One region of the Nocardia sp. NPDC051832 genome, then DNA from elsewhere that is predicted to be linked to it. Evidence: riboswitches for the same ligand, from Rfam matches in the RefSeq annotation. Region 1 holds a riboswitch; each other region holds the start of a gene.

Evidence for each region. Region 1 has a riboswitch for cobalamin ahead of AB0M14_RS03795 (CbtB-domain containing protein). Riboswitches for the same ligand answer to the same signal wherever they lie in the genome.
Region 2: another riboswitch for cobalamin. It lies ahead of AB0M14_RS25475 (ABC transporter substrate-binding protein); the one in region 1 lies ahead of AB0M14_RS03795 (CbtB-domain containing protein).
Region 3: another riboswitch for cobalamin. It lies ahead of AB0M14_RS31195 (ABC transporter substrate-binding protein); the one in region 1 lies ahead of AB0M14_RS03795 (CbtB-domain containing protein).
Region 4: another riboswitch for cobalamin. It lies ahead of metE (5-methyltetrahydropteroyltriglutamate--homocysteine S-methyltransferase); the one in region 1 lies ahead of AB0M14_RS03795 (CbtB-domain containing protein).

Annotation. Positions count from the first base shown of each region.
Region 1 is NZ_JBFAYL010000001.1:883,764-891,459, forward strand. It holds gene radA (DNA repair protein RadA) at 1-931, shown strand, start outside; gene AB0M14_RS03770 (hypothetical protein) at 936-1,610, opposite strand; gene AB0M14_RS03775 (carbonic anhydrase) at 1,726-2,349, opposite strand; gene AB0M14_RS03780 (A/G-specific adenine glycosylase) at 2,446-3,324, shown strand; gene AB0M14_RS03785 (alpha/beta hydrolase) at 3,353-4,093, opposite strand; gene AB0M14_RS03790 (antibiotic biosynthesis monooxygenase) at 4,204-4,515, shown strand; cobalamin riboswitch at 4,547-4,704, shown strand; gene AB0M14_RS03795 (CbtB-domain containing protein) at 4,738-4,932, shown strand; gene AB0M14_RS03800 (CbtA family protein) at 4,923-5,699, shown strand; gene AB0M14_RS03805 (hypothetical protein) at 5,735-6,232, shown strand; gene AB0M14_RS03810 (OsmC family peroxiredoxin) at 6,299-6,739, opposite strand; gene AB0M14_RS03815 (SRPBCC domain-containing protein) at 6,797-7,243, opposite strand; gene AB0M14_RS03820 (multidrug efflux SMR transporter) at 7,261-7,581, opposite strand; gene AB0M14_RS03825 (NAD(P)H-dependent oxidoreductase) at 7,583-7,696, opposite strand, start outside.
Region 2 is NZ_JBFAYL010000003.1:1,665,132-1,672,827, reverse strand. It holds gene AB0M14_RS25485 (ATP-binding cassette domain-containing protein) at 1-1,641, opposite strand, end outside; gene AB0M14_RS25480 (ABC transporter permease) at 1,674-2,648, opposite strand; gene AB0M14_RS25475 (ABC transporter substrate-binding protein) at 2,659-4,251, opposite strand; cobalamin riboswitch at 4,268-4,456, opposite strand; gene AB0M14_RS25470 (DUF4173 domain-containing protein) at 5,027-6,505, shown strand; gene AB0M14_RS25465 (N-acetylmuramoyl-L-alanine amidase) at 6,623-7,408, shown strand; gene AB0M14_RS25460 (DinB family protein) at 7,389-7,696, opposite strand, start outside.
Region 3 is NZ_JBFAYL010000005.1:368,679-376,374, reverse strand. It holds gene AB0M14_RS31200 (ABC transporter permease) at 1-757, opposite strand, end outside; gene AB0M14_RS31195 (ABC transporter substrate-binding protein) at 765-2,417, opposite strand; cobalamin riboswitch at 2,432-2,620, opposite strand; gene AB0M14_RS31190 (VOC family protein) at 2,617-2,991, opposite strand; gene AB0M14_RS31185 (hypothetical protein) at 3,112-3,867, opposite strand; gene AB0M14_RS31180 (ABC transporter substrate-binding protein) at 3,935-5,215, opposite strand; gene AB0M14_RS31175 (helix-turn-helix domain-containing protein) at 5,436-6,734, shown strand; gene AB0M14_RS31170 (acyl-ACP thioesterase domain-containing protein) at 6,721-7,497, opposite strand; gene AB0M14_RS31165 (non-ribosomal peptide synthase/polyketide synthase) at 7,584-7,696, opposite strand, start outside.
Region 4 is NZ_JBFAYL010000002.1:293,930-301,625, forward strand. It holds gene AB0M14_RS11105 (short-chain fatty acyl-CoA regulator family protein) at 1-620, opposite strand, end outside; gene AB0M14_RS11110 (DUF1737 domain-containing protein) at 839-1,021, opposite strand; gene AB0M14_RS11115 (limonene-1,2-epoxide hydrolase family protein) at 1,150-1,524, shown strand; gene AB0M14_RS11120 (hypothetical protein) at 1,807-2,337, opposite strand; gene AB0M14_RS11125 (TetR/AcrR family transcriptional regulator) at 2,334-2,903, opposite strand; gene metE (5-methyltetrahydropteroyltriglutamate--homocysteine S-methyltransferase) at 2,994-5,252, opposite strand; cobalamin riboswitch at 5,400-5,613, opposite strand; gene AB0M14_RS11135 (pyruvate carboxylase) at 5,827-7,696, shown strand, end outside.

The DNA of each region.
Region 1 (7,696 bases):
CGGCGGCGTCACCCAGGTGCGCGCGGTGACCTCCGCGCTCACCTCGCTGGCCAAGGCGAGCGGTATCGCGGTGCTGCTGGTCGGGCACGTCACCAAGGACGGCAATGTGGCGGGCCCGCGCACGCTGGAGCACCTCGTCGACGTGGTGCTGCAATTCGAGGGCGACCGGAATTCGACGCTGCGCATGCTGCGCGGCATCAAGAACCGTTTCGGCAGCGCCGACGAGGTGGGCTGCTTCGAGCTGCACGAGGACGGCATCTCCTGCGTCGACGACCCGTCCGGGTTGTTCCTGCACCACAAGACCGACTCGGTGTCCGGCACCGCGGTCACGGTGGCGATGGACGGCAAGCGCCCGCTGGTGGCCGAGGTGCAGGGCCTGACCGTGGAAACCGAGCAGCCGCAGCCCCGCCGTGCGGTCAGCGGGCTCGACTACAACCGGGTCGCGATGGTGCTGGCCGTATTGCAGAGCCGCGCCAAGGTTTTCGTCGGCAAGCACGACGTGTACGCGGCCACCGTCGGCGGCATGCGGCTGGTGGAGCCCACCGCCGATCTGGCCATCGCGCTGGCCTTGGCGAGCGCGGTGTCGGAGGAGGCGCTGCCGGCCGGCTGGGTGATCCTCGGGGAGGTCGGCCTGGCGGGTGAGGTGCGCAAGGTGACGGGCATCGGCCGCCGCCTGGCCGAGGCCGAGCGGCTCGGGTTCACCGACGCGGTGGTGCCGCCGGGCACCGAGCGGATGAAGGGTTCCAAGATCAAGATCCACGAGGTGGCCGACCTCAGCGCGGCCATCCGGGTCACCGGCCTCCCGCGAGGCAAGCGCAAGGCGGCGAAAAAGGACGAGCGCCCGAAGCAGCAGGCGGCGCCGAAGGTGGAGGAACGCCCGCGGCTCGCCGCCGTGCCGGACGACGCCTTCGACGAGCAGCCGCCGTTCTAGCGCCTCACGCGATATTGAACGGCTCGGCCGCGCTGCGCACCGAACCGAGCTGCGCCACAACCGAATACGCGCCCGACTGCACCGGGACCCGGGCGCCCGCGCAACTGGGCTGGGAGGTGGATCCGGACCAGGTCACCTGGAACGCGGCTTGCTCGCCCCGGTTCAGGGTGCGCACGTCCGGCTGCCCGTCCGGATAGCAGTCGGTGCTCGACCACAGCCGTTTCTGGCCGTCCAGGGAGTAGACCGAGATCTGCTGCAAGCCCGAACCCACATCCCGCGAGCACGCGGTCGCGGAGATATTGGTGATCACGATGCCGAAGACCGGCTGCTCGCCGGACTTGTAGGTGGGCTGCTCCACCGTCACCTTGACCGCAAGCGACTGATCCGAGCACTGCCCCTGAGCGGCCACCGGCGACCCGCTGGCCGGCGCCGACGAGGTCGGGGCGGCGCTGGCGGCGCCGGCGTCGGTGGTGTAGGACGGCTTGTTCTCGCCCGCCTGCTTCGCCGACGTGGTGGCACTGGCCGCGGCGGCTTTCGGATCGCCGGCGCCGCCGCCACCACGCGCGATCATCACCGCGAGCCAGATCACCACCGCGATCGCGACGACCAGTATCCCGATAGCGAAAACGCGACGACGCCAGTAGATCTCCGGAGGCAGCGGTCCAGTCGGTTCCAGCACTACTCAAAGGTAAGGGCAGCGCTGGGCAACCGGTCTCTCCGACCTCGGCGTGTCGAGTCGAGAACGGTTGCCGCGTCAGCGAAGATCCGGCGACTACCTCCGGAAACCGGGAGCGTCAGGCCGATTCGCCGATATTGCCGACCACCTGGTGCAGCTTGGCCTTGCCCTCGGCCAGCTTGTAGGTGACGCAGGCGATGGCGAGTTCGCCCTTCTCGACCCGGTCGGCGATGATCGCCGAGCGCTCGGCCAGCAGCCGGCTGGTCTCGACCACGTGCCGGGCCTCCAGCTCGTCGACCGTGCTGAGCCCTTCCCGGCGGCCGAGCAGGATGGACGGCGAGACCTTCTCGACGATGCTGCGGATGAAGCCGCCGGGCACCGCGCCGCCGTCGAGCGCGTCGATGGTCGCCTTCACCGCGCCGCAGCTGTCGTGGCCGAGCACCACGATCAGCGGCACGTTCAGCACCGCGACGCCGTATTCGATCGAGCCGAGCACCGAGCTGTCCACCACATGACCCGCGGTGCGCACGACGAACATGTCGCCGAGGCCCTGGTCGAAGATCAGCTCGGCGGCCACGCGGGAATCGCCGCAGCCGAACAGAATGGCGGAGGGATGTTGTCCTTCGACGAGCTTGGCCCGGTCGGCAGCCCCTTGGCTAGGATGCAACAGCGTTCCGCCTACGAAACGCTCGTTGCCTTCGCGCAGAGACTTCCAGGCGCTGATCGGATTGGAATCAGGCATAGCGTCCATTGTGCACAAGGCAATGGATTACCAACCAGTCCGCTGCGTTACGGCACGGCAAATATCGACTCGCCGCGGTGCGGCAGGGATGGTGAAGTGATCGACGCCGAGGTGTTGCTGGACTGGTACGCCGAGACCGCCCGCGACCTGCCGTGGCGCCGCCCCGGCGTCACCGCCTGGCAGATCTTGATGAGCGAGATCATGCTGCAGCAGACGCCGGTGGTACGCGTGCAGCCGATCTGGCTGGAGTGGGTCGCCCGATGGCCGGTGCCGTCGGCGATGGCGGCCTCCTCACAGGCCGAAGTGCTGCGCGCCTGGGGCAAGCTGGGCTATCCGCGCCGGGCCCTGCGACTGCACGAGTGCGCGCGCGTGCTCGCCGCCGAGCACGGCGACGAGGTGCCCGCCGAGGTGGACGTGCTGCTCGGACTGCCGGGCATCGGGGCTTACACCGCCCGCGCGGTGGCCTGCTTCGCCTACGGACAGCGAGTGCCGGTGGTGGACACCAACGTTCGTCGCGTGGTGGCGCGGGCGGTACACGGGCGCGCCGAGGCCGGGAATCCCGCGTCCCGCGATCTGCCCGAGACCGAGGCGCTGCTGCCGATCGAGATCGACCGGGCCGCGAAGTTCTCCGCCGCGCTGATGGAGCTCGGGGCGACGGTGTGCACAGCGCGCAGCCCGGAATGCTCAGGGTGCCCGCTGCCGCGCTGCGCCTGGGTCGAGGCCGGGCGGCCCGCGTCGCAGGTGGTGCGCCGGGTGCAGAAGTACGAGGGCACCGACCGGCAGGCCCGTGGGCGGCTGCTGGATGTGCTGCGGGATTCCAGCGGGCCGGTGGAGCGGGTGCGGCTGGATCTGGCGTGGACGCGGGACCCGGGCCAGCGCGATCGGGCGCTGGATTCGCTGCTGGTCGATGGTCTGATCGAGCAGACCGAGGATGGGTTGTTCGCGCTGGCCGGGGAAGGCGGCCCGGTTTCCTGATCCGCCTGGTCCCGGCCGAACGCCGAGGTCAGAGGACGCGGTTGAGGAATGCCTCGACTTCGGCGCGGTAGACCTCGGGCTGGTCGTCGTGGACCAGGTGCCCGGCGTCCGGGACCAAGGTGTAGCTGGCGTTCGGATTGGTGTCCGCCATTTCGCGCATCTGTCCTGGCGGAGTGATGGTGAATTCACCTTCCAGCAGCAGCACCGGAGCCCGTACCGAGCGCCATTCGGTCCAGAAGTCCCGAGTGCCCCACTCTTCGGAGATATCGCGGAAAGTGCTGACCGAGCCGTGTAATCGGTAGCCGTCGGGCCCGTGCTCGAAGGAGTTCAAGAAATACCGGCCCGCGACCGGCCCGAAGAAGTCGAGCATGGCGTCGGCATCCGGGAACGGCTGCGGCCAAGCCTCGATCATGGCGGCCCAATCCGCCGCGGTACGGCCCTGGAAATCGGGAGCGATGTCCTCGACCACCAGCGCGCGCACCCGCTCGGGATGTTGCGCGGCGAACACCCACCCGTGCAGCCCGCCCATCGAATGCCCGACTACCACCATCGGCTCGGCAATGCTCGCCGTCGCCGCCGTCAGATCGGTTACGAAAGCTTCGGTAGTCAGCTCCGCCGGCGTCGGCCGACCGTGCCCAGCCGCGTCGAAGGTGTAAACGTGCCCATACCCGCGCAACCAATCCAGATGGTCCCCCCACGTCCGCGCACTACCCATCAACCCATGCAGCAGCAGAATCGGCACCCCGGCCCCGCCCTCGTCATACAACACCAGCCGCATTCTGCCGCATAAACCCTTGGAGGCGTCCTGACGCCGACCCCGCATTCTGCCGCATTTGCGCGTGGCGGCGTCCTGACGCCGACCGGGCTTAGACTCGGGCCATGGCTGTCGTGAAGATCAACGCGATCGAGGTTCCGGAGGGCGCGGGCCCCGAATTGGAGAAGCGGTTCGCCCATCGCGCGCACGCGGTGGAGGGGTCGCCCGGGTTCCTCGGCTTCCAGCTGCTGCGTCCCGTCTCCGGGGACAACCGGTATTTCGTTGTCACCCAGTGGGATTCCGAGGAGTCCTTCGCGGCCTGGCGGGACGGCCCGGCGCGCGCCGCGCATGCGGGCAGCGGCGACAAGAAGCCGGTGTCGACCGGCGCCGCGCTGCTGGAGTTCGAGGTGGTCATGGACGTTTCCCCCAAATCCTGAGCGCGTTCCCAGATGTCGGATACGCCGGTTGACGGCACCTGCCTCGGGCTGTCACAGTTCGAGGGACAGACGCGAGGGTGATGCGGTAATTCCGGTGTGAAACCGGAGCGGTCGCGCCACTGTGATCCACGCACCGAGTTCTCCGAGGTGCCGGAAAGCCAGACGCCGGCACCCATCGCACGGAACACTCGATGGGGACGCGTATCCCTAGGAGGAACTCGTATGGCTATCGCGCATACCCCCAGCCGGGCAACCGATTCGCTGGCAACCGTGCTCGTCACGGTGGGTGTCGTCCTGCTCGCACTGCTCACGCTCTACCTGGTCGGTTTCGATCAGGGAGCCATCTCGCGCAGCGGGATGTTCATGCATGAGCTGATGCACGACGGACGTCATCTGCTGGGGCTTCCGTGCCACTGAGCGAGAACTTCAAAACCCTGCTGCTTCGTGGCCTGCTGGCCGGTTTGATCGCCGGTCTGCTGGCCGCCACGGTGGGCTACTTCGTCGGCGAACCCAAGATCGACGCCGCGATCGCTATCGAGGAAGCCGCCGCTGCCGCCGAGGCGCCGGGCGAGGCCGGTGGCCATTCACACGGTGACGAGGAAGAACCCCTGGTCAGCCGCGATGGTCAGAAGGGCGGCCAGTTCCTGGCGCTCGGCCTCGCCGGGCTCGCGCTCGGCGCCATTTTCGCGAGTGTCGCGAATGTCGCACGGCGCTACAGCTCGACGACCGGTCCCCGGCTGGCGCTCGCGCTGGCGGTCGGCGGTTGGCTGGCCATCGTCGCGGTGCCGTTCTTCAAGTACCCCGCGAACCCGCCGGCGGTGGGTGACCCGGACACGATCAACAACCGCACCCTGCTCTGGGTGGCCGCGGTGCTGCTCGGATTGGCGGCGGTCGGGGCCGGTACCTATGTGTACAAGCTCCTTTCGGCCCAGCCCGACACCCTGCGCCTGATCGCCGGTGTCGCGGCGTTCGTGCTGCTCACCACGCTCGGCTACGTGCTGCTGCCCGGTGTGGACGAGGTGAAAGCGGACTTCCCGCCGAGTCTGCTGTGGCAATTCCGGGTGGCTTCGCTGACCCAGACCGCGACCCTGTGGGCAGCGCTCGGCCTCGGCTTCGCCGCACTGACCGAATTCGCGGCGCGCGGTAATACCCAGGTACGGGAACCGGCCGCTACCGCAGGCTGATCCGGAACCAGAACACCACGGGCAGTGTCGGTCTCATGACCGGCACTGCCTTTTCCGTTTGGCCCGAAAACCTTTCGCTCGCACCGATCCGGGAACCCGCGCGGGCGCCCCGCGCGGTCTCGCTGGCGTTCGGGGCGCTCGTCGCCGCGCTGCTCGCCGGCGTCGCCGAAGCGCTCGCACAAGCCGCGCTGCTGCTGGAGCGCTCGGACACCGATCTGGGCGGGCTCGCGACCGGCCTCGCCCTGCGCGCCACGATCTACCTGGTGGTGCTGGCCGTGGCCATCCGGATGACGCACGGCGACCGCTGGGCCCGTATCGCGCTGACCTTCGGCATCGGCGTCCTCGGCCTCGCCTCGCTGCTGATCGAGCCGATTCGCGCCGTGCTGTCCGCCGACGACTTCGCCGACCTGTTCGACGGGATCACCGCCAGCGGCGTCGGTATCGCGATCCTCCGCGCCATCCACGTGGCGGCGGTCCTCATCGCGATCCCCGCGATGTACCACCGCACCGCCCGCCCCTACTTCCGCGCCTGAACCGGCCGCATGGCTCCTCGCGTACCGGATCGGGCCGGGACGCGAAGAACCAAGCGGCGGTGTGGTTTACGCGAGGGCCGCGTCGAGCGAGATGGTGTCCACGCCCGCCAGGGCCTTGCTCACCGGGCAGCCGGCCTTGGCGGCGGCAGCGGCGGCGGCGAACCCGTCGGCGTCCAGACCCGACACCCGGCCGCGCACCGTCAGCTTGATGGCGGTGATCCGGAAGCCGCCGGCCGGGTCCGGGCCCAGGGTGACATCGGCGGTCACGTCCAGGCTCTCCGGCGTCCCGCCCGCGTTGGCGATCTGCGCCGAGAGCGCCATCGCGAAGCACGACGAGTGCGCGGCGGCGATGAGCTCTTCCGGGCTGGTCGTGCCGTCGGCGTTGTCCGCCGAACGCTTCGGGAACGACACGTCGAACTTGCCGACGCCGGAGCTGGCCAGGTCGACCTGCCCCGAGCCGTCCTGCAGTCCGCCGGTCCAAGCGGTGCGCGCGGTACGTGTTGGCATCACGGTCCTTTCAGATGATTCGATCTGTCGGCAACGAACCTACTCCGGGCGCTGAGCTCACGGAGCGGTACGGCGGTCGAGCTGTTCCAGCACCAGCGGCCACGCCGTCAGGTGCCGATCGCGCGCCGCCTCGTTCGGAAATCCGGAGTGCCGCAAGCGAAGCCGGATACCGCGCGGCTGGTGCACGAACTCGATGCTGACCACGGTTTCGGCGCCCTCGGTACCGCCCGCCCCGGTGACCCAGGTCAATTCGACGAGGCGTTCCGGTTGTAACCGTAGGAAGCGGCCGTAATGCGGGCTGCGTTTACCCTCGACCTCGGTTTCGAAGAAGAACGGCACGTTCACCTCGGGCTTCATCAGCACCGAGCCGGGCGCGGCGAACCAGATGTCGAAGCCTTGCGTCAGGGCCGCGTAGAGCAGGCCCGGGGACGCCGCCATCACCCGTTCGACGGTGAGCTGGTGCGGTCGGTCGGACAGATCCGGTATCCGAACTGGCTGATCCATTCGACCGACCCTACTCATCACTCGGGATTGGTGACCCGGGCCAGCACGATGCCGCCGAGAATCAGTGCCAGGGAAAGCATTCGGCCCGCACTGAGCGGATCCCGGTGCACCAGCACGCCGAGCCCGATCGCGCCGAGCGCGCCGATGCCGGTGAAGACCGCGTAGGCGGTGCCGACGGGCAGGGTCTGCATGGCTCGCGAGAGCAGGTACACCGCGAACGCGCCGAGCACGAAGCAGACCAGCGTGGGCAGCGGCCGGGTGAAGTTCTCGGTCGGTTTGATGCTCTGCGACCAGATGATCTCCACCAGTCCGGCGAGACCGAGGACGATCCAGCTCATCTCAATACTCCTTGCCCAGCCGCTGGGCCGTCGCCAGCGCGGTCCGGTAGGAATCGTCGTGCTGCACGCGCAGGTGCGCGAGCAGCGGATCCTGGCGCGAGTTGGCCAGTTCGGC
Region 2 (7,696 bases), on a different contig from region 1:
CAACGTGAACGACAGTCCCTCCACGACCGGCCGCCCTCTGCGCCCATGTGCCAGCGTGAGGCGCTCGACCCGAAACAGTTGCCGCTCGGCCCGAACTATTGACGGCTCGGTCCGGAGTATCGGCGGCTCGGTCTGAAGCATCGACGGCTCGGCCACTTCGGGGCGTGGTTCCCGGAACTCGGTTGCCGCACCGGGTGTTTCGGGCGTGCCCAGGGCTGACACCCTGCCTTGATCCAAGGTGAGCACATGGTCGACCAGCGATTCCACCGTCGCCAGGTCGTGGGTGATCACGAGCAGCGTGGTCGAGGTGTCACGCCGGATCCGGCGGAGCGTCGCCACCAGGTGAACTCGGGTGCGCGCATCCAATCCGGTGGTCGGCTCGTCGAGCACCAGCAGGGCCGGGTCGCCGAGTAGCGCCAGCGCCAGGAGGACGCGCTGTTGCTGGCCACCGGACAGCTCGTGCGGAAACCTGCGCTGGAACTGGGCATCGCTGGGCAGGTCAACTCGCTGCAAGGTCGCCGCGATGTCGTCGACAGTGCCGTGGAGCCTGGCGATTTCGCGCAAGGCGGTGCCGATGCGCAGCGCCGGGTTGAGTCCGGTCGCGGGGTCCTGCGGGACATAGCCGACGGTGCGGCGGCTGACGCCTTTGCCGATGCGCACCGAACCCGCGGCGGACAGGCCGTGCGGCAGCGCGCCCAGCACCGCCAACGCGAAGGTCGTCTTACCTGCTCCGGACGGGCCGACTACCGCGACACTCTCACCTTGCGGCAGATGCAGCGAAATATCTTCCAGGACAATGGTTCCGGCCTGATCCCGGACCGTGAGTCCCGCCACGGACAGCCCCGACTCCGCATCGGAGAAGTCCACCGGCCGATGCTTCGTCTCGCGGTGATCGGCGCCGAAGGCCCGGTCGGTAACCATATTGACCGAGACCACCAGCACCATGATCAACAGCGCCGGGGCGAGCACCGACCACGGTTGCAGACCGAATCCGGGCCGGTTCTCGGTGATCATCAACGCCCAGTCGGGTGCGGGCGGGCGCAGCCCCAGCCCGAGGAATCCGCTCACCGCGACCAGCGAAATCGTCGCGGACATCCGCACGCCCGCATCGGCGAGCACCACGCCCCGCAGGTTCGGCAGCACCTCGACCAGCGCCAGCCGCCACAGCGGTTCGCCTCGGGCACGGGCTGATTCGACATAGCCGGTCGAGGCGAGTTCGAGCACACAGGTGCGCACGATGCGAATGATCCAGGGCACCGACGCCAGTGCCGCGGTCACGACGATCGCGGCGGGCCCCGCGCCCATCGCGGTGGCGATCACCGCGAGCAGCAGGAACCACGGCACCACCGTGATCGCGTCGACCGGACGCATGATCCAGTGGTCCCACCCACGGCGCAATCCGGCGATCAGGCCCAGCCCCAGCCCCAGCGCGTACGCGACGACCAGCGCCACCCCGGCGATCGACAGCAGCGGCAGCCCGCCGTGCAGCACCCGCGACGCCACATCCCGTCCGACCACATCGGTGCCGAGGAGATGCCGGGCCGAGGGCGGCTGGAACGGCGGCGCCGTCGCCGCGGTCGGCGAATAGGGCGCGAGGATCGGGCCCGAGACCACCAGGAGCAGCAGTGCGACGGTGATCATCAACCAGACGGATCGGATCTTGCCGCGGCCCCTCATATCCGGTCCCCCACCGCTACCTGCCGCGCCCGCGGACTCACCAGCAGGGTGAGCAGATCGGCGAGCAGATAGACCACGATCCCCACCGCCGCCAGCAGCACGGCGGCCGACTGCACGAACGGAAAGTCGCGAGCCTCGATGGCCCGCAACAACTCCTGCGACAAGCCCGGATAGGAGAACAGCGTCTCCACGACCGCGACCCCGCCGATCAATCCGACCACCGAGCCCGCGAGCGGGTGAATCGACGCCGACACCGCATTGGGGGCGACATGGCGCAGCATCAGTCGCGGGCCGCCGATCCCGTTGAGCCGCACCGTCTTGATGTACGGACTGGCCATGACCTCGGCGGTCTGCGCCCGCACCATCCGCACCGGATGCGGCGCCAGCCCGATCAGCAGGCACGCCACCGGCAGCACCAGGATCTCCGGACGGCCCCACACACTCGCGCCGGTCGGCAGCAGTGAGACCGCGGGCAGCAGATGCAGCGACAGCGACACTGTCGCAACCAGCAGTACACCGAAGACGAAGGAGGGCACCGATTCCGCGGCGAGCGCGCCCACACTGATGACCCGGTCGGTCCGGGAGCCGGCGCGTGCGCCCGCCAGCAGACCGAGCACGAGCGACGCCGGGATCAAGAGTGCGGCGGTGATCAGCGCGAGCGCAACGCTATTGGTGGCGCGCCCGAGCAGCACATCTGCGACCGGGCGGCCCGAGATCAGCGAGTTCCCGAAATCGCCCTGCCCGAAGGCGATCAGCCAGTCCGCGAAACGCACCGGCGCGGGCCGGTCCAGGCCCAGTTCGGTGCGCAGCGCCGCCAGCTGCTCCGGGGTGGGATCGCCGCCGCCCGCGCGCGACAGGATGACCGTCGCCGCATCGGAATCCAGCGCCTCGAACAACACGAAAACGACCAGCGCGACGGCGAACAGCACTCCGATGCCGCCGCCGACGCGCCGCACGACATAGGCGATCACGACCGGCGGATCACTGCTCGGCGAGCCAGGTGGTCGCGTAATTCGCCCAGTCGTCGGTGCCGGGCACGCCGTTGCGCACGCCGCCCACATGATTCTTCGCCGCATCGGGTCGCTTGGCGAAGCTGTGCAGGATGTAGCCGCCCTCGTTCCAGAGTTCTTCCTGCAGTTGCCGATACAGCTCGGTGCGGCGCCGCGGATCCATGGCGGCGCGGGCCTGAGCGAAGGTGGCGTCCCAGCCGGGCCGCCGCCAGCCGGTGCCGTTGCTGGGTGACGCGCTGGTCATCGTCTGGCCGTAGAAGTAGTCGAGACTGTAGTTCCACCAGCCGATGTGGGACAGCGCCGCCTTGCCGCTGACCTGAGAGAAGTAGGTGTCGGCCGGGACCGATTCCAGCTTGATGGTGATACCGGCGGCCTTGGCGTGCTCGGCGTACAAGGTGGCCGCCTCGAGCATGCCCGGCATACCGTCGGCCGTGGGCAGCGTCACCGTCAGGTTCTCTTTGCCGGCCTCGCGCAACAGTTCCCGCGCCCGCTGCGGATCGTAGGACCGCTGCGGCAGGGTGTCGTGATAGAACGGCGCGCCCTTGCCGTAGATGTCGTTGCCGACCTCGGCGTAGCCGTAATACACCGAGTCGACCATGGCCTGCCGATCCACCGCCAGCCGCATCGCCTGCCGCACCCGCGGATCATCGAAAGGCGCGGTGTCCACCCGCATCTGGAACGCGCCCATCAAACCGGCGGGCGGAACCACCACGGTGGTGTTCGGATCGCTCGACAGCGTGCGCGCCTGCAAGTACGAGATCTCGTGCGCGACATCGGCTTCCCCGGACAGGAAGGCGTTCATCCGGGCTTCGGTCTCGGCGATCTGGATGATCTCGACCTCATCCAGCAGCACCGCCCCGTCCCAGTACCGCTCGTTGCGCCGCAACAGGGTTCGGTCGCCGGGTGACCAGCGCGCCAGCGCGAACGGTCCGGTGCCCACCGGCAGCGCCGAGCCGTCGATGACGCCGGTGCCGTCCTTGACGATGTAGCAGTACCAGCCCGCCAGCACCGAACCGAAGTCCGCCAGCGGTGATTTCATCGACACCACCACGCCGAGGTCGCCGTCGGCGCGGGTGCGCGACATGTCGACCACCGAGAGATCTCCGGAGGACTTCTTGGCCGGATCGAGCATCCGCTGGAAGCTCCACAGCACATCGCGCGCGGTCAGCGGGGTGCCGTCACTGAACACCACGCCCGGGCGCAGGTTGATGCGCCACTCGCTGCCGTCGGCGTTCGGCTCCAGCGACCGGGCCAGCCGGTACCGCAACGTCAGGTCGTTGTTGTAGGCAACCAGCTTGTCCCACACGTTCTTGGACACGGCGCCGCCGGCCGAACTGCCGGCCTGATGCGGGTCCAGGACGTCCGCGCTCGCCGACCGTCCGGCGATCACCGAGCGCAAGCGCCCGCCCGTCCGCGGTGGACCCAGCGGCGCACCCGCCGGTCCGCTTTCGGAGCCGCAGCCCGTCATCATTCCGCCCAGCACGACAGCGCCGAACGCTCCCGCACTGCCCAGCAGGAACTTCCGGCGGCCGAGACCAGGCCGATCCGATGTGTAGTTGTTCATTGCCATCCTCGTGGGTGGATCCCGATACCTCCGGCGCAGGTATCCTGGCTCCCGGATCGACACACCTCCGCCGGCCTTCCAACCTGGGCAGGTCGTGACCATGAATCGGCGGATTGCTCCCCGGTGACAGTTGCGGGACAGCCCCGGATTCGCACCGGTGTTCCCTACGCCGGGTACCGACCCTACAGCGGCCGAACCGCCGCACCGGCAACGAGGATGCGATGAGCCCGATTGCCACCAGGTCCGCGCGGCAACGTCACAAATTCTCCACGGGTGCCGACTTAGATCAAAAGCATTGTCCGCACCCGGATCCATGATCAAACAGAGAGCACCGATGTCCGACTCTTCGCCCGACTCCGCTGATAGTTCGGCCTCGGCGCCGCCACTTCGCCCCAAGCGCAAACGCCCACCGGTCCTGCCGATTCAACGCCTCGCACCCCGGGCGGCGGCAGCCGAGAGCCTCGAGGCAGCGGATCCCGCTGCGGCAGAACCAGAACCGAGCCCGCTCGACCAGCTGGATACAGAGAGTTCAGCTACGCCAAGCTCGCCTGCGCCCGCAGCGGATGGCGGCTCGGAGGTGGCGCAGACGCCGGAACCCAACACCGACGGCGACAGGGCAGCGACATCCGCCGAGACCCCGCCTTCGCCCTGGAGCGTCCCGTCGCCGATCGTAGGCATCGCCGCAGCGCCCGTCGGCGGCCCGTTCCAGCCGAAGCGCACTAACCCGGTAATACGACCGCCACAGCGCCTCCCACCGAAGTCGGTGCGTGTGCCCATGCCACGTGGTGCGCTCCTGGCGATCGTGCTCGCGGGCATCGCGGCCGCGGTGCTCGTCCCGCTCGATCGGCCGGGGCTCGGCTGGGTTCTGGCCGGTGTGGCAGGCATCGGCGCGGTGTACACCGTCGACCGCATGGCCCGTCGCGCGCCCGCCGAGGCACCGGATGAATCCCCGAGTGCGACAGCGGAAGACACATCGCCGGGCGAGAAGTCGCCGCGGCGCTGGCCAGGTGTGGCGTGGTGGACAGCGATCACGGTGGGACTCCTGGCCGTCGGCGCGGTGCGCGCGGCGGAGTGGTTGTTCGTGCTGTGCGCGCTGGGTGCGGCGGTGACCGTATCGCTGGCTGTGGTGCGGCGGTCCGCGAATGGGCTGATGTACGACCTGATCGCGGTCCCGGTGTCGGCGTTCGAGTCGATGCCGTGGCTGTACCACGGGATCCAGCGGCTGCCGGCGCGCAAGTCCTCCGCGGCGCAGCGGGTGGGATGGTCGGCGCTGGTGACCGTCGTGTTGCTGGCGGTGTTCATTCCGTTGCTGGCCGGGGCGGACGCGGTGTTCGCGCGACTCATCGACAGCGTGACACCGCAGTTCGACGGCGCTACGGGGGCGCGCTGGGTGTTCGTCGGCACCGTCGCGGCGCTCGCTGTCGCCGGTGCGCTGTACCTCTTGGCCGCCCCGCCGCTCCCGGCCGGAGAATCGCATTCCGTTGCCGCGCGGATCATTCGGCGGCGCTGGTCGCGGCTGGAGTGGGCGTTGCCGCTCGGCGCGCTGACGGTGTTGTTCACGGTCTTCGTAGCCACTCAGCTGGCGGTGCTCTTCGGCGGGAACGGGTATGTGCAGCGCACGTCCGGGTTGACCTACGCGGAATACGCGCGCAGCGGGTTCTGGCAGCTGTCCATCGTCAGCATGCTCACTCTCGCCGTCATCGCGGCCGTACAGACTTGGGCCGCACAGGAATCCGCGGCCGCACGGCGCTGGCTGCGAATCCTGATCTCGGCGGTCAGCGTGCTCACCCTGGTGATCGTCGCCTCCGCACTGCACCGCATGTGGACTTATCAACAGGCGTACGGATTCACCGTATTGCGTTTGCTGGTAGAGGTTTTCGAGCTCTGGGTCGGATTCGTCTACCTGCTGGTACTGGCCAGCCTGGTGCGGTTGCGCCGCCACTGGGTGCCGCGCGCCGCGGTCGGCGCGGCCGCCTCGACCCTGTTGCTTCTGGCGTGCGTAAACCCGGAAGGCCTTATCGCCGAACAGAATATCGAGCGCTGGCTGTCCGGCAAGACCGTCGAGACAACCGGTGGCCGCGAGGTGAAAACGGACCTCGATCTCGACTATCTGAGCAGCCTGTCCCCCGACGCACTGTCCGCCCTCGAGCGCATGCCCGAACCCCGGCGCAGCCAGATCGCCGCCGCGATTCGCGCCGACCTCGAATCGGACTCCTGGCAGGGCTGGAACTGGTCGAGATTCGCTAGCAGGTAGCTAGCGGAGACATCGTACAGGGATCTCCAGAATTCGCCTCCGGGAACGCCAGGCGCGTTGCGGCATCGAATTCAGTGCGCCCCAGAAAATCTGGGATCGCAGTGAAGGAGGTTAAGCGTGAGTGATCCGCACTGGTTGGCCGACGTACTACGCGCCGCAGGCCTGCGAGTGGTCGAGCACGACGGGTGGCGCGACCGCGGGCACGGGGATTTCGGTGATATCCGGGGCGTGCTGTGCCATCACACCGGTGGTGGCGGCGAGAACGACTGGCGCATCGTCCAGTACGGGCGGCCCGACCTCGACGGACCGTTGGCGCAGCTGGTGCTGGAACGGGACGGCACTTATCGGGTGATCGCCGTCGGCGTGTGCTGGCATGCCGGACGCGGCTCACATCCCGGCTGGCCCACCGACAATGCCAACTTCCATGTGATCGGCATCGAGGCGGTGTCCCGCGGCGACGGAAGCGACTGGACCGCGGCGCAACTCGACGCCTACAAGCGTGGCTGCGCCGCGATCCTGCGGCACCTCGGGCGCGACGCCGGCGACTGCGTCGCGCACTGGGAGTACAGCAGCGAAGGCAAGATCGACCCGTTCGGCATCGACATGGCCGCGTTTCGTCTCGACGTGCAAGCACTCATCGACGGCAAACCCATCCCAGGAGGCAAGACCATGCCCGCGCTCGAGGAAACCTTCGTCAACTTCCGCGGCGAGACCGTCACCCTCGGCACCGCGATCCGCTACATCGACGAGTACGTCAACGATCTGCGCGAGCAGATCGGCGGTCCGATCCCCCTGAAAGGCTGGCCGCAGCTGGGCGATCGGACCCTCGTCGACGCCGTCGCCGCGATCGGCGCGGAACTGGGCGTCGACGGTTTCACCGACCTCACGAAGGTGCAGCGGTGACCTGACCGGGCAGCGGCCGCTCGATCTGCTCGCGCAGGATATCGCCGTGACCGGCGTGCCTGGCGAACTCCTGGATCATGGCGAGCAATGTCCATCGCATGCTGACGGTCCCCTCGCGGGGATTGTGCTTGGTGTCGTCGAGGTCGAAGCGGGACGCGATCACCCGTGATCGCTGACTCGCCCGCTCGAACTCGGCGATGACCTCGCCCAGGGACTCGTCGGCGCCGACGGCGAAGGTGCCCTCGTCGCGAGCCGAGTACCCATCGCATTCGGATTCCTCGAGGTCCG
Region 3 (7,696 bases), on a different contig from region 1:
TCGCCCCGCCGATGAGCACGGCGGTCCCGACGGCGAGAGCGTGCAGCGAGGGCACCGCACTGTTGGGTAGCCCGTGCCGCCAGAGGATCCGCCACCGGGAAGCGCCGCGCGCACGCAGCACGGCGGCGGTCGGCGACTCCGTGAACCCGAGCAGATTCGCCCGCAGCAGCCGCGACCAGCTGTCGGACAGGCCGACCGCCAGGCAGATCGCGGGCAGCCACACCTGCCGCCAGGTGCCGTCCAGCGCGGCCTTGCCGACGCCCATTCCGACCACGAACACCTGAATCAGCAACATTGCCACCACGAATCCGGGCACCGAGGCGAACACCAGCGCCAGCCACCGGGTGCCGTGATCGGGCCAGCGCCGGGGATACCGGGCCGCGAGCACCCCGAGCGCGACCGACAGGGCCAGCGCGAGCACCAGCGAGGTGACCGCCAAGGTCAGCGTCGCGGGCAGCCGGTCGGCGAACTCGCCCGACACCGGCCGCCCCGACACGAACGACAGCCCCAGATCGCCGCGCAGCACACCCCACACCCAGTGCGCGTACTGCACGGGCACCGGCTGGTCCAGGTGCAGCGTCTGCTCCAGCGCGCTGATCTGCTCGGGCGGTGGCTCCGGAACACCCTGTGCGACAAGGATCATGCGCGCGGGGTCGCCCGGAGCCAACGGCATCAGGGCCCAGATCAGCACGCTGGCGCCGAGCAAGGTCAGCAGTGCTTCGACGACCCGGCGGCGCGCCAGGACGAATACTCGCATCGCCGCGCTATTTGCCGGTCTGGCTGGTGAGGTGCCTGCGCACGCTCGACACCCGGTAGTCGGCCCACTCCGGACCCGTCACCACGGTGAAGTACTTGAAGGTGCCCGCGACCACATAGGCCTGCTCCCGCACCAGGATCTGCTGCGCCCGCTCGAGCAGCGCGTCGCGGCGCGCGGTATCGAACTCGCCGCGCAACTGTGCGCCGATCGCGTCGATCTCCGGGTTCGCCACGCCCTGCGCGTTCGAGGAACCACCGGTGGTCCAGCGCACCAGGTACGGCTGGATCGGGTCGGCGGTGCCCGAGAGCGAACCACTCAGCGCCACCGACGATTCCCACGCGCCCGGATCCTTCTTCACCGCGGCGGAGTCCTCGGCGTTGTCGATGCGCAGCTCGAAACCGGCGCGCGCGACCTGGTCCTGCATCGCGATCGCGACATCGTTGGTCTCCGGGCCCTGAGCCTGGGTCACGAAGCGCACCACCAGCCGCCGGCCGTCCTTGGACCGGATGCCGTCCCCGCCCGGCACCCAGCCCGCGGTGTCGAGCAGACGTTTCGCCTCGTTCAGGTCGTGCACCTGACTGTCCACCGCGAACGACATGGTGGGCGGGTACAGGCCGGTGGCCGCCGCGAACTGGCCATTGCCGACGTCGGCGGCGATGCCCCGGTAGTCGATCGCCGCGGTGAACGCCTTGCGCACAGCGGTATCGGTGAAGATTCCGGCTTTCAGGTTCATCTCCACCAGCAGCGACTGCAACGCGAGTTCCGAGGACAGCACATGCATGTCCTTGTCCCCCTTCAGTTCCAGCTTGGCCGACGTCGACGGGTAGAACGCCATATCGGCCTCGCCGCTGCGCACACCTGCCAGGCGGGCCTGCTCGTCGGGCACGACTCGCACGGTGATCCCCTTCAGCGGCGGCGTTCCCTCCCAGTGCTTCTGGTAGGGGGCGAGCACGAGGTTGTCCGGCGTCCACGCGGTGATCGCGTACGGGCCCGAATACGCACCGGCGCCCACGATCTTGGCCGAGTCGCCGCCCGCGGCGTCCATCGCGGCGACGTCGTAGATCTGTAAGGAGTTGTCCCGCGCCGCGAGCGCGGCGGGCACCATCGCGTTCGGCGCCGGCGTCGTGATCACGACCTTCTCGCCGTCGGCGGTCACCGTCGTCGCCTGGTCGAGATACACCCGGGCCGCGGCGGATCGGGCGATCTGCCGGCTCAGCGCCGCGGCCACCGCCGGGGCGTCGACCGGCTTGCCGTTCTGGAAGGTGACGCCCTTGCGCAGCGTCGCGACCCAGCGGGTGTCCCCGTCGCGGACGACGGACTCCGCCAGCCACGGCGCGACCTCGCCGGTTTCGGTGATCTGGAGCAGATTCTCCGCCACGCCCCAGTCGAAGAGCCAGTTCGTGCCGGTGCCGATCGGGTCCAGACCGGCGATCTTGTAGGAGTTGTAGATCGTCAGGGTGCCGTCACCGGCGGCGCGCAAGGCGCGCGCGGAAGACGCCGCGCCGCCGTCGTTCTCGCCCGCGCAACCGGTGAATACCAGGGCGACCGCGAGCAGTCCCGCCAGGGCGGCAGCGGCCCGGGAACGGCGCTGTCGCCCGGTCCCGGGCGCATGGTCGGATAGCCGCGCGGCGCTGGGCCGGCGGCGCGTAAGCACTCGCATCGTCATCCTCGTGAAGCTCGGTCCTGAAACGGCGCAGGTATCCTGGCTCCCGGATCAACGCTCGCCTTCGGCCTTCCAACCCAGGAAGGTCGTGGCCATCAGTGAAGGTCTGCTCCTCGGTCACAGTTGCGGGACAGCCCCGGATTCGCACCGGTGTTCCCTGCGGGAGTGAACCTAGCAGCACGCGGCCACCGGCCGTTCAGCCGGTGATCAGCGGCGCACCCACGATCCACTCGTGCCCGAACGGGTCTCGCACCCGGCCCTGCCGGATTCCGTAGGGCTGATCCGCCACCTCGAACACGATCTCGCCGCCGGCCGCGGCCATCTGCTCGGCCAGCCCGTCGGGGTCGTCGACGATCACGCTCAGCAGCATTCCGGCCCCGCCCCGGTCGACCGTGTCGGCGTCCTTGAGCTGCAACAGCACGCCGCCGGGCAGCTCGAGCTCCGCGAACACCACGCGCCCGTCCCCGTCGTGCCGCTCCCCCGGCACAGCGCCGAAAACCTTGCAGTAGAAGCGAATCGCCTCGTCAGCGTCTGCCACGACCAGCTTCGGTGTGATCTTCTCGATATGCATGGCCCCATCCTGACCCGTCCCGCGCGCCGCGGCTTGGACGTTTGTCACCTCCCGGCGTCCGTGGCACACGAGCACGCGCCGGACCGTGCGGAACGGTCCGGCGCGTCAGCCTGGGCGGGGCTACTTCGGCGGTGCGGGCACCATCGGGTCCTTGCAGGCCGGGAGTTCCGGCGGGCACGGGGCCAGGATGGTGGAGAAGTACTGGTAGGCCGAGAACAGCGCGAGTGGTCCGCCGACGGTGAGCAGGCCGACCATCGCACCGACCGCGCCGAGCGTGGCCGCGCCGAGGACGCAACCGGCGATCGTCGCGCCCACCCAGGGCAGCAGCAGGGCGATGACGGGGCTGGCGATGGTCGCGCCCGCCGCGCCGCCGACCAAGCAGCCGATGCCGCCACCGAGCACAGCGCCGACGATCGCGCTGATCGAACCGCCGATGGTCAAGCGCTGAGCCAATACTCCGAGCGCGCCCTGATCGCGCGGGGTGAACGATTCCGCGACCGTGTGCAACGCCTGATCGGTGCTGACCACGTCGGCCGGTTGCACCGCCGCGACCGGGATGCCGCCTTCCCGGGACGGGGTGAGAAACGCTGTGTTGCCCTCGATCCGGGCGGCGATCGGGTACGCCATGGCGTCGATGCGGTAGGTCAGCGGGACGGCGGCGACGGGAGTGTCCTGCGCGTCGGTCACGACGAGCTGATCACCGACAGTCAAAAGTTTGCCGTCGCTGGTGGTCAGCACCGCGGCGTCACCCTGGCGGCTCACCTCGTAGTGCACCTCCTGCTGAGCCGGCGCGGGCGCGGCGTTGGTGACGCCGGCGCTGACGCCGAGGGCCACGGCCGCGAGCGCGGCGGTCACTACTGATCTGTGCAATTTCATCGAGAACCTCATCGTTGAATTTCAGGCTGGTCGTGACGCCGGACTGCGCCACGACCGCAGGGGTGGACTATTTACTGGTGTTGATCACGTCGCCGGTCAGCGTCCAGTGGTCGCCCTCGAACCGCTGGATCCGCATGGCTTCGATCGGGAACGCGTCGCCGGGGCCGGTTTTCATGGTGATACCGGGCAGCAGCAGGTCGACGGCGACATTGTCGAGGGCGCGCACCGCGTCCCGGAGTCCTTCGCGGGTGGGGCATTTCGCCGCCGCCATGGTCTTGTGGAAGCTCTGCGCCATCGCCCACCCGACCGCGGTGTACTGGTTCGTGGGGTCCGCACCCGGCGCGTATTGCACGACTTTCTCCCGGTAGGTGCGCATTCCGCCGTCGCCGGCCCACTGCGCGTCGGCGGGGTCCTTCATGAAGGCGACCGACACCACGCCCTGCACGTTCTGGAATCCGACCGGTTTGAGCATGCTGACGGTGTTCGCCACCTGCGCGAGGATGTGCAGCGGGTTCCAGTCGGTGTTGCGGGCCTCGGCGGCCAGCGCCTGGGAGGCGAACTTCGGGGTCGAGAAGTTCAGCAGCACATCGGCTTTCGTGTTCGCCAGGTTGCGCAGCTGCGGTTCCACCGAGGGATCGGTGACCTCGTAGCTCTGCTCCCCCACCACCCGGACGCCGCTGCCGGCGATCGCCTCGGTGAAGCTGGTCAGCAGATCCTTGCCGAAGTCGTCGTTCTGGTAGAGCACCGCGACGGTCGCGTCCGGGCGCTGTTCCCGGACGTAGCGCGCGAAGGCCTGCCCCTCGGCCCGATAGCTGGGCTGCCAGCCGATCGTCCACGGATGGTCGCCGTCGGTGCCCCATTTGGTCGCGCCGCCCGCGATGAAGGCCTGCGGCACCTTGCGCTGATTCAGGTAGTCCCACACCGCGGACGAGGTCGCCGTGCCGAGCGTGGAGAAGACCGCGAACACCTGATCCTGTTCGACCAGCCGGCGGGTCTCCTCCACCGTCTTCGGCGGCTGATAGCCGTCGTCGCGAACCAGGTATTCGACCTTCCGGCCGTTCAACCCGCCCTGCTCGGCGTTGACGTAGTCGAAGTAGGCGCGCACGCCCTTGGGGAGTTCGCCGTACGCGGAGGCGGGTCCGGACAGTGGGTAGACGCCACCGAGCTTGATGCTCGCGTCGGTGATCCCGGTGGTCTGCTGGCCACGGCAGTCGCCCTGGCCGACGGTGCCGCCGTCGCCGTCGCGGCCGCCGCAGGCGGTGACGGCGAGCAGGACCGCCACCGCCGCGCCGGCGGCTCGGATCACCGTGCCGCGCATCGGCTTCCGGAGCGGGGATATTTCGAGCATTCGGCCTCCTGCCCGCGTTTGAGACGCGGGAAAAACAATCCTTGCGGGACCGCGACTTCCGCGGTCCGGCCTGGTCAGGTGGTCAGCGTAAATTCGCTGGTCAGCGCGCGCATCGGCCCCGGAAGCCCAAAGTCGGGCCGCGACATTGGCCTGCTGGGACATGGTCCGGAGCGGCCCCGGTCGTGTTGACACGCCAGCCGTGGCGATGAAGTATCCGCGTATGTCAGCTGGGTCACATTCGGACAGCACGGTGTATCCGGACGAAGTACAGGCCGAGCGCAAACGGATCATCGGCAGCGCCTACGCGCACGCCGAGGACATCGCCGATGCCGGGCTGTCCTCGATCCTGGCGCAGATCCCCAGCTACGCGGGACGTGATCGCGCTTTCGAGGCCGATGTGCACGACCAGCTGACCCGGCTGTGCCGGTCCGGCCTCGGCGCGTTCCTGGATCACCGCAAGGTCACCGCCAACGATGTCGCCTACGCCCGCCAGGCCGCGGCGCGGCGCGCCCGGGCCGGACTCACCCTCGTCGACTACATCGCGGCGTACCGGCTCGGACAGCAGGCGACGTGGAAGTCGTTGCTGTCCTTCGCGGGTGAGTCCGAGGCCGGACGGCAGGCCGCGTTGTCGATCGTGGTGCCGCTGGCCCGCTACAACGACCTGGTCAGCACCGAGGCGGCCAATGCCTACCTGGAGTTCCAGCGCTCGTGCGGGCCCGACGCGGGCCACGAGAACCTGGCGCTGCTGGAAAGCTTGCTCACCGGCGCGCTCCCCGAGCACGGGCCGCAACTCGCCCGGGCCAGCGCCCACGGGATCGGCGCGGAGAGCACCGCGGCCATGGTGCTGGTCACCGCGACCGTGCTCGGCCGCCCGCTGCGCGAGGATCAGGACGGAACCGACAGCGAGGCAAGACAACTCGCGGCCACGGCGCTGGCCGGGGTCGGCGTCAACGGCTTGCGCACCCTCGCGGTCGTGCGCGGCGCCGAGATCATCGCCGTCCCCGCACTCGGGCGCAGCGCGAACACCGCCGATCTGTGCGAGCGACTACAGGCCATGCAGGTGAAGCTGAGCGCCGCGGGCATCACCCTCGCCGTCGGCGTCAGCACGGTCGTCGCCGGTGTCGCCCAGCTCCCAAAGGCCTACCAGCAGAGCCGCACCGCGCTCGGCCTGCTCCCCGAGGCGGGCGGCGTCCTGGCCCTGCCGCAGCTCACACCGTTCCGCTACCTGATGCTGCGCGCCGACGACACCGCCCGCGACCTCATCGACCCCGCCCTCACCGCCGTCCTGTCAGACGACCGGATCCGGGGTGGCATGCTCGCCGACACCATCCGCGCTTTCGCCGCCGCCGACATGAACATCCGCGAGGCGGCCGACAAACTCCGCATCCACCACAACACCGCCAAGTACCGCCTGCGCCGCATCCAGGACCTCACCGGCCGCAGTGTCCGCAGCATCGACGACCTGATCGAACTGCTGGTGGCGATCGAACTCCAGCCCGGGGGCGCTAAAGCGCGGTGACGCGGGCCAAAGTCCGGGCGCTGCCGTCGACTTCGAGTTGCACGTGCAGGGCGGCCCCGGCGTGCCAGCTGCGGATCCAGACCTCGTCACCGGCCAGGACCGGGCCGGCGTGCTCGAGGATCACCCGATACGGCTGGTCGCGCAGGCCGGGGACCTGCGTCAGCGCTTCCTCGATCGCTTCCCAGTGCACGGCGTTGTTGACGTGACCGTAGTGGTCGACGTCGGTGACGCGCAGCGGGAACGGCCGCAGATCGGCGTCGGGAGCGGCGCTTTCGGCCAGTGCGGCGCGCCAGCGCAGCCGGTGGTCGGTGGTGGCCGCGAGCATCGGCGCCATGAAGCGGTCGCTCATGCGGGCGGGCCGGCCGGCTTCGATGTCGACATGGATCAGGAACATCTCAGTTTCGATCAGGCCGCCGTGCTCGCTGTCGACCTTGATGCGCATGTTGCACCAGCGGTTCGACAGGGCGGCGGGCCAGCGGCGCAGGTGCACCTGATCGCCGAACTCGATCGGCCGCAGCACATCGATCACGGTGCGGCGCACGATCCAGCCCGGATGCCGGTCGCCCTCCTCGACCGCTTTGAGATGGTCGTAGCCGATGTCCTGGAGGTAGCGCGCCACCGCGTCCAGCCGCAGCCGCTGCGCCCCGTCGGTGTCGCCGAGTCGCACCGGCCATTGCTCGTGGAACGCCCGGCTCTCGTCCAGGCACGCCGGCAACGGAAAAACGATGTCTGCCAACCGGTCGACGGTCGTGGCGGATTCCATGAACGCTCCTTCCCGAAGGTCAGGCGCGAGCGTACCGACCGGCCGACCCGGTGGTCCCCTCCGACACGACGAAGGGGGCCGGGACGTCACAGCCGGGTGCGCAATATCCGGCCCACCATGCCCATCATTTCCGGCCGGTCGAAGTCGCCGTGCGCGCACTCCACGTCGTAGAACTCCATGCGGCCCTTGATGTATGGCC
Region 4 (7,696 bases), on a different contig from region 1:
CGTTTAGGGATGGCCGGGTCCGCCCCGTCGCCGCGCACCAGCACGGTGACGCCCGCGCGTTCGTCCGCGATCCGGGCCAGCTGCCGATCCAGGGAGCCGATGGTCAGCCCGGATTCCTCGAAGAGGTGTTCGGCGGCCAGGTCCAGGTGCGGGATGTGATTGTGATGGTCGTAGAAGAAATCCCGGACGTCCTCGTAGGGCATCGGGACGCCGGGCGTACCGGTGGGCGCGGCCACCCGGGAGGACAGCAGGTCGAGTTGATCGGTGGCGGCCCGTAATCGCCGGTGCATGGCGACCAGGATGCGCGCCACTTCCGGCTGCCGGGTGGCCAGCTCCTCCACCTCGGTCAACGGCGCGCTGTCGCCGCCCGCGGCGTCGACCAGCACCTCGTGCAGGTCCGACACCAGGCGGGCGTCGGAGTCGGCGGCGAAGAACTGCACATCGAGGTCGAACGTCGAATTCAGTTTCAGCAGCACCGGAATGGTGAGCGGCCGTTGATCGCGTTCGAGCTGATTGAGATAGCTGGGCGAGAGGTCCAGCGACTTGGCCAGCGCCGCCTGGGTCATTCGCCGTTCCTCGCGCAATCGCCGCAACCGGGCTCCCGCGTACATCTTGCGCACCTGGTGGATGATAGTCGCGGAGCTTCGCAAACATCGCAGAATGGGCAGTTCCGGTCCGCGAAAATCCGCCTGTGCAAGGTGTTTTCGCGATGGGGGCGCATGCGTGGCGTGCGAAGTTCGGCGGAGGACGCCGCCCGGTCCGTCGGAGCAGGGATGAAGACTCATATCGTACGCGCATGCCGTGCGGCGGAATAGGTTCCGCGTTCGGAAACATCTGGCTATTCCATGAATCCACCCCACACCAGCGCCTGGGCGGCGATGACATCGGTGCCGTTGAAGGTCACCGCGGGTGGTCCGTGCAGCCGATAGCCCTCGTCGAGAAGGTCGCTGATCCGTTTGCAGAACGCGGCATCATCCACTCCGGTGATCAGCCGGTAGCGCAGCGGTTGGTCGGCGGACATGGGCACAGCCTAGGGCGGCGGCCGCGGTGGACAAGCGACCGGCACGGCCGATCTCGACGATCCGGCATTAGACCAAGCAATTGTTTGGTTGAATCGGGGTTTCCGTCCGACGAAAGCGAGATTCTCCGATGACCAGCCCCGACGAACTCGTCCGTGCCATGTGCCAGGCCTGGGCCGACCCGGACCCCGCCGAGATCGCCGGGTTCTTCGCCGAAGACGCGGTCTACCACAACATTCCGATGGAACCCGTCCTCGGTCGCGCCGCGATCGCCGATTTCGTCACCGGCCTGCTCGGCCCGTTCACCGCCATCGATTTCGACATCCACCTCCAGGTCTCGAACGGGGCCACCGTCATGAACGAACGCACCGACACCCTGCGCGGCAAAGACGGTCGCGATACCCCGCTGCCGGTGGTGGGCGTGTTCGAGGTGCACGACGGCCTGATCACCGCCTGGCGCGACTACTTCGACATGGCCGCCATCACCCGGGCCTTCGGCAGCTGAGTTTCGATCCGGCCCGGCCCCCGTTCTTCTTGCGGAAATAGCGGAACCGAATGACTGGCGGGTGCGTCGAAGGATTACAACAGGGGACGTCGGGTCTCCGGTGGCCGAGGAGCGTGGCACATGGTGTGTTGTCCGGAGGATCCGAAGTCGTGGCGGCTGGGGATCGGCGGGAAACAGCGGACGCGGCCGGTACCGAGGGCGGGTGAGGTCTGCGAGAGTTACGCGTCCCGGCGCAGACGGCCGCGGCCGAAGCCGGAATCCGATGCGGGCGCCGGTGGGTGATCAGCGCGCGGCCTCTTCCGGGAGCAGATGGGCGATCAGGAGTTTGATCAGCAGGATCGGCGCGAACCAGGCGGCGACAGCGGGCACGGTGAGGATGCTGGTGCTGAGCAGGATGCCGAAAACGGTGGTGGCGAAGGCGATCGGGCGGCGCAGCGGTTCGGCGGCGACGGTCACGGCGAGGGCGCTGAGCACGGCCGTGGCGTAGATCGCGGCGGCGGTGGGCCAGGTGAAGCCGGGCACCACCAAGGCCAGGATGAACGGCTGGATGTGGATCGCGACGAAGCCGAGATGATGCCGCGCCGTCCGGCCCGGGCGGTGATACCAGCGTTTCGCGGCGCAGGTGGAGTTGACCACGGCGCCGCCGAACATGTCGAAGGCGACCAGGGTGAGGATCGCGACTCGCCACCCGGTCAGGTCGGCGTGCAGGCCGAGGACGAGCACGAGGGAGGCGCCGAGGATCGCCGCGCTGTAGCCGCAGGTGGCCTCGCCGCGGCTGGCGTCCGGGGCGATCAGGCGATCGGTGAGTGTCATGTCCGGATCCCTTCGACGCAGAGTTGCAGGACAGGTTCGGTCAGGTCGCGCAGCGACAGCGCGGGGTCGACCAGGGCCTGGACCAGGCAGCCCTCGATCGCGCCGACGATCACCGCCGCGTGGGGCGCGCCGATGCCCGGGCGCAGTGCGCCGTCGGCGGCCGCTTCGGTCAGGAGATCCGCGATGGCGCCGCGGTATTCGCGATACATGCCGGCCATGTCGATGGGCGGATTCGAGGCCCACACATCCAAGAGCACCCGGGCGTGATCGGGGTGGGCGGCCAGCAGCTCCAGGGTCGCGCGGATCAGACGGCTCAGCCGTTCCAGCGGCGAACCGGCGCCCAGCTCGGTCAGCACCTGCGCCGCCTTCGCGGCGTAGCTGTCGAAAACCCCGGTGAGCAGTGCGTTCCGGCTCTCGAAGTACAGGTACACGCTGCCCTTGGCGATTCCGGCTTCGGCGGCCACGTCCTCGATGCGCGACGCGGCGAACCCCTTGCGCGCGAATACTTTCGCCGCCGCGTCCAGGATCTCCTCCTGGCGAGCGGCTCGGTCCACGATCTTCGGCATGCCTCTGATTATGAATGACCAGTCAGTCATAATCAAGCCCGCAACGCGGGAACGGACCGGCCGCAGGCGCCCTGCGGCCGGTCGCCCGGATCAGCGAACGGCGTGCGCGGCCGCGACCATATTGCGCAGCGACGCTTCCACCTCGACCGGCCCGCGGGTCTTGAGCCCGCAGTCCGGATTCACCCAGAGCCGCTCGGCGGGAACGGCTTTCAGCGCCGCTCGCAGCGAGGCGGTGATCTCCTCGACGCTCGGCACCCGCGGCGAGTGGATGTCGTACACGCCCGGCCCGACACCCAGGTCGAAGCCCGCCGCGTTGAGGTCGTCGAGCACCTCCATGTGCGAGCGCGCGGCCTCGATCGAGGTCACGTCGGCGTCCAGGCCCGCGATCGCGTCGATGACCTCACCGAACTCCGAATAGCAGAGATGGGTGTGGACCTGGGTGGTGTCGGCCACGCCGGAGGTGGCCAGGCGGAAGGCCCGCACCGACCAGTCCAGGTAGCCGGGCTGATCGGCGGCGCGCAGCGGCAGCAGCTCGCGCAGGGCGGGCTCGTCGACCTGGACGATGCGGATGCCCGCCGCCTCCAGGTCCACCGTTTCGTCGCGGATCGCCAGCGCGACCTGTGCGGCCGAGTCGGCCAGCGGCTGATCGTCGCGCACGAACGACCAGGCCAGAATGGTCACCGGGCCGGTGAGCATGCCCTTGACCGGCTTGCCGGTGAGCGACTGCGCGTAGGTGATCCAGTCGACGGTCATCGGCTCGCGCCGGGACACGTCGCCGAACAGGATCGGCGGGCGCACGCAGCGGGTGCCGTAGGACTGCACCCAGCCCAGTTCGGTGGCGGCGAAACCGTCGAGCTGCTCGGCGAAGTACTGCACCATGTCGTTGCGTTCCGGCTCGCCGTGCACCAGGACGTCCAGGCCCAGCTTCTCCTGCAGCGTGATGACATCGGCGATTTCGGCGCGCATCCGGCGGACGTACTCGGCCTGGTCGATCTGGCCCTTGCGCAGCAGCGCGCGGGCCACCCGGATCGCCGAGGTCTGCGGGTAGGAGCCGATCGTGGTGGTCGGCAGGCTGGGCAGGTCCAGGTGCGCGGCTTGCAGCGCGCGGCGTTCGTCGGCCGGTGTGCGCCGGTCGGCATCCGCGTCGAGCGCCGCCAGCCGGGCCCGCACCTGCGGGTCGGCCAGTCGCGGATCGTTGCGCCGGGTGTCCAGCGCCGCACGGACCGTGGCCAATTCGGCGGCGACCGCCTCCGTGCCCGATTGCAGCGCGGTGGCGAGCAGCCGCACCTCGGCGACCTTCTCCGCGCCGAAGGCCAGCCAGGACCGCAGCTGGTCGTCCAGGCCGGCTTCGACGGCCAGGGTGTAGGGCACGTGCAGCAGCGAGCAGGAGGTCGACACCGCGACCGCCGCCGCGGAACCGAGCACGGTGCCCAGCGACGCCAGCGCCCGATCGAGGTCGGTGCGCCAGACATTGCGTCCGTCGACCACACCGGCGACCAGCAGCTTGCCGGCCAGCGCGGGCACCGCCACCACCTCGGCGGGCTCGGCGGCGGTGAAATCGACTGCGACGCCCTCGATATCGGTGTCCGCCAGCGCGCTCAGCGCCGCCCGCGGCTGCCCGAAGTAGGTGGCGACCAGGATCGCCGGGCGATCGTCGCCGGCCGACAGCGCGCTGTAAGTGCTTCGCACCAGCTCGATTTCGGCGTCATCGAGATCGGTGACCAGCACCGGCTCGTCGATCTGCACCCACTGCGCACCCGCGGCGGCCAGCTGCCGCAGCAATTCCCGGTACAGCGGCACCAGCTCGTCGAGCCGATCCAGCACCGCGCCGCCGGTCGCCTTCGCCAGCTTCAGGAAGGTGAGCGGCCCGATCACCACCGGCCGGGCCGGAACGCCGAGCGCGATCGCCTCGGCCAGCTCGCTCAGCAGTTTCTCCGGGTGCAGCGAGAACACGGTGTCCGCACCGATTTCGGGCACCAGATAGTGGTAGTTGGTGTCGAACCACTTGGTCATTTCCAGCGGCTCGATGGTGTCGGTACCGCGCGCGGCGGCGAAGTACCGGTCCAGCGGATCCGCGAGACCGGCGACCCGCGGCGGCAACGCGCCGAGCAGTACCGCGGTATCGAGCATCTGGTCGTAGTAGGAGAAGGTGCCCACGGGCACCGAATCGATTCCGGCGGCGGCCAATTCGGCGTACTGCCGGCGGCGCAGGTCCGCTGCGACCCCGTGCAGGCCGGAGGCGTCCAAACGCCCGGCCCAGTAGGACTCGGTGGCGCGTTTGAGTTCCCGACGAGGTCCCACTCGCGGAAGCCCGAGAACCGTTGCGGTGAAAGGAGATTTGACAGTCACGATTGTGCTCCAGTGCTGTGTCGGTCGTGAACCATCGCCATTCGGGCGGGCAGCACCGGGAGACATCGCACGGGCCGTAGGGGAGCCCGAAGATGTCTGCACTGGTGGTCCGCGCGCCCATTCCACGAGGCGGTGGCCGCCGGATACGGCGTATCCGGCACAACTGGCAGGTCTTCGGACTTGCGGGCACGGGCCTTCTGGCCGACCCCCGGGGTGGGGGGCTCACCTACTGGCCGTCGCTTCCCGGATCACTCCAGTGCTTGGTTGACGGCGGTCGTTCCTGCATACCGCTGCGGGACAGTCCCGGATTCTCACCGGGTTCCCTCTCGATCCCCGGTGTACCGGAAAGATCTCGACTCCGATGCGTGACGTCGGGGCTCCAACTCGTCGCGCACTGGAGAAACCAGCTGCGTTGTCCAGCATAAGCCGCGCCGCAAATATTCCGGACACCGGGCACGGAAATGTGACGCCACGATTTCCGCAACTTCGCAACCGTGCTAGGCCCGGTTGTGAAGATGACTGCGAAGCCCGTATCCGTGTCGGAGCTGTGCTCTGCGCCAGGTACCTTGGGTCAATGTTCTCGAAAGTCTTGGTTGCCAATCGCGGCGAAATCGCCATCCGCGCCTTCCGCGCGGCCTACGAACTGGGCATCGGGACGGTCGCCGTCTTTCCCTACGAGGACCGCAATTCGGTCCATCGTCTGAAGGCTGCCGAGTCCTACCAGATCGGTGAGCAGGGACACCCGGTCCGGGCCTACCTGTCCATCGACGCGATCATCGACGCGGCCAAGTCCGCCGGCGCCGACGCGATCTATCCCGGTTACGGCTTCCTCTCCGAGAACCCCGACCTGGCCGCCGCGTGCGCCCGCGAGGGCATCACCTTCATCGGCCCCTCGGCCGAGGTGCTGGAGATGGCGGGCAACAAGGCCACCGCCATCGAGGCGGCCAAGGCCGCCGGGCTGCCGGTGCTGAAGTCCAGCGCGCCGTCGGCCGACATCGATGAGCTGCTGACCGCCTCCGAACAGCTCGAGTACCCGATCTTCGTGAAGGCCGTCGCGGGCGGTGGCGGGCGCGGTATGCGCCGGGTCGCCGCGCCCGAACAGCTGCGCGAATCGATCGAGGCGGCCTCGCGCGAGGCGGAATCGGCTTTCGGTGATCCGACGGTCTTCCTCGAGCAGGCGGTGGTGAATCCGCGTCATATCGAGGTGCAGATCCTGGCCGATCAGCACGGCAATGTCATGCATTTGTTCGAGCGTGACTGCTCGGTGCAGCGCCGCCATCAGAAGGTCATCGAGCTCGCTCCCGCGCCGAATCTGGATCCGGCGCTGCGCGAGCGGATCTGCAACGACGCGGTCGCCTTCGCTCGCCAGATCGGTTACAGCTGCGCGGGCACCGTGGAGTTCTTGCTCGATGAGCGCGGTAACCACGTTTTCATCGAGATGAACCCGCGCATCCAGGTCGAGCACACGGTGACCGAGGAGATCACCGACGTCGACCTGGTGCAGTCGCAGTTGCGTATCGCCGCCGGGCAGTCGCTGGAAGAGCTTGGCCTGAGCCAGGATTCGGTGTCCATCCGGGGTGCGGCGCTGCAGTGCCGGATCACCACCGAGGATCCGGCCAACGGTTTCCGCCCCGACACCGGGCGGATCACCGCCTATCGCACGCCGGGCGGCGCGGGCATCCGCCTGGACGGCGGCGCGAACCTGGGCGCGGAGATCGGCGCCTACTTCGACTCGATGCTGGTGAAGCTGACCTGCCGCGGCCGGGACCTGCCCGCGGCGGCGGCCCGGGCTCGGCGCGCCCTCGCGGAGTTCCGGATCCGCGGCGTCACGACCAACATCCCGTTCCTGCTCGCGGTGCTCGACGATCCGGACTTCAAGGCCGGCCGGGTCACCACCTCGTTCATCGACGAACGCCCGCAGCTGCTGACCTCCCGCGGGTCCGCGGACCGTGGCACCAAGATCCTCAACTATCTGGCCGACATCACCGTCAACAAGCCGCACGGTGAGCGTCGCAGCACGGTGTATCCGCACGACAAGCTGCCCGCCATCGATTTGAGCGTGCCGCCGCCGGACGGTTCGCGGCAGAAGCTGCTGCGTTTGGGTCCGGACGGGTTCGCGCAGGCGTTGCGGGAGCAGAAGGCGGTCGGGGTCACCGACACCACCTTCCGCGACGCGCACCAGTCCTTGCTGGCGACGCGGGTGCGGACCAGCGGGCTCATCGCCGTGGCTGGGCACGTCGCCCGGATGACCCCGGAGCTGCTGTCCATCGAATGCTGGGGCGGGGCGACCTATGACGTGGCGCTGCGCTTCCTGTATGAGGATCCGTGGGAGCGGTTGGCCGCGCTGCGTGAGGCGGTGCCGAACATCAACTTGCAGATGCTGTTGCGTGGCCGCAACACCGTCGGCTACACCCCGTACCCCGAAAAGGTCACGCGGGCTTTCG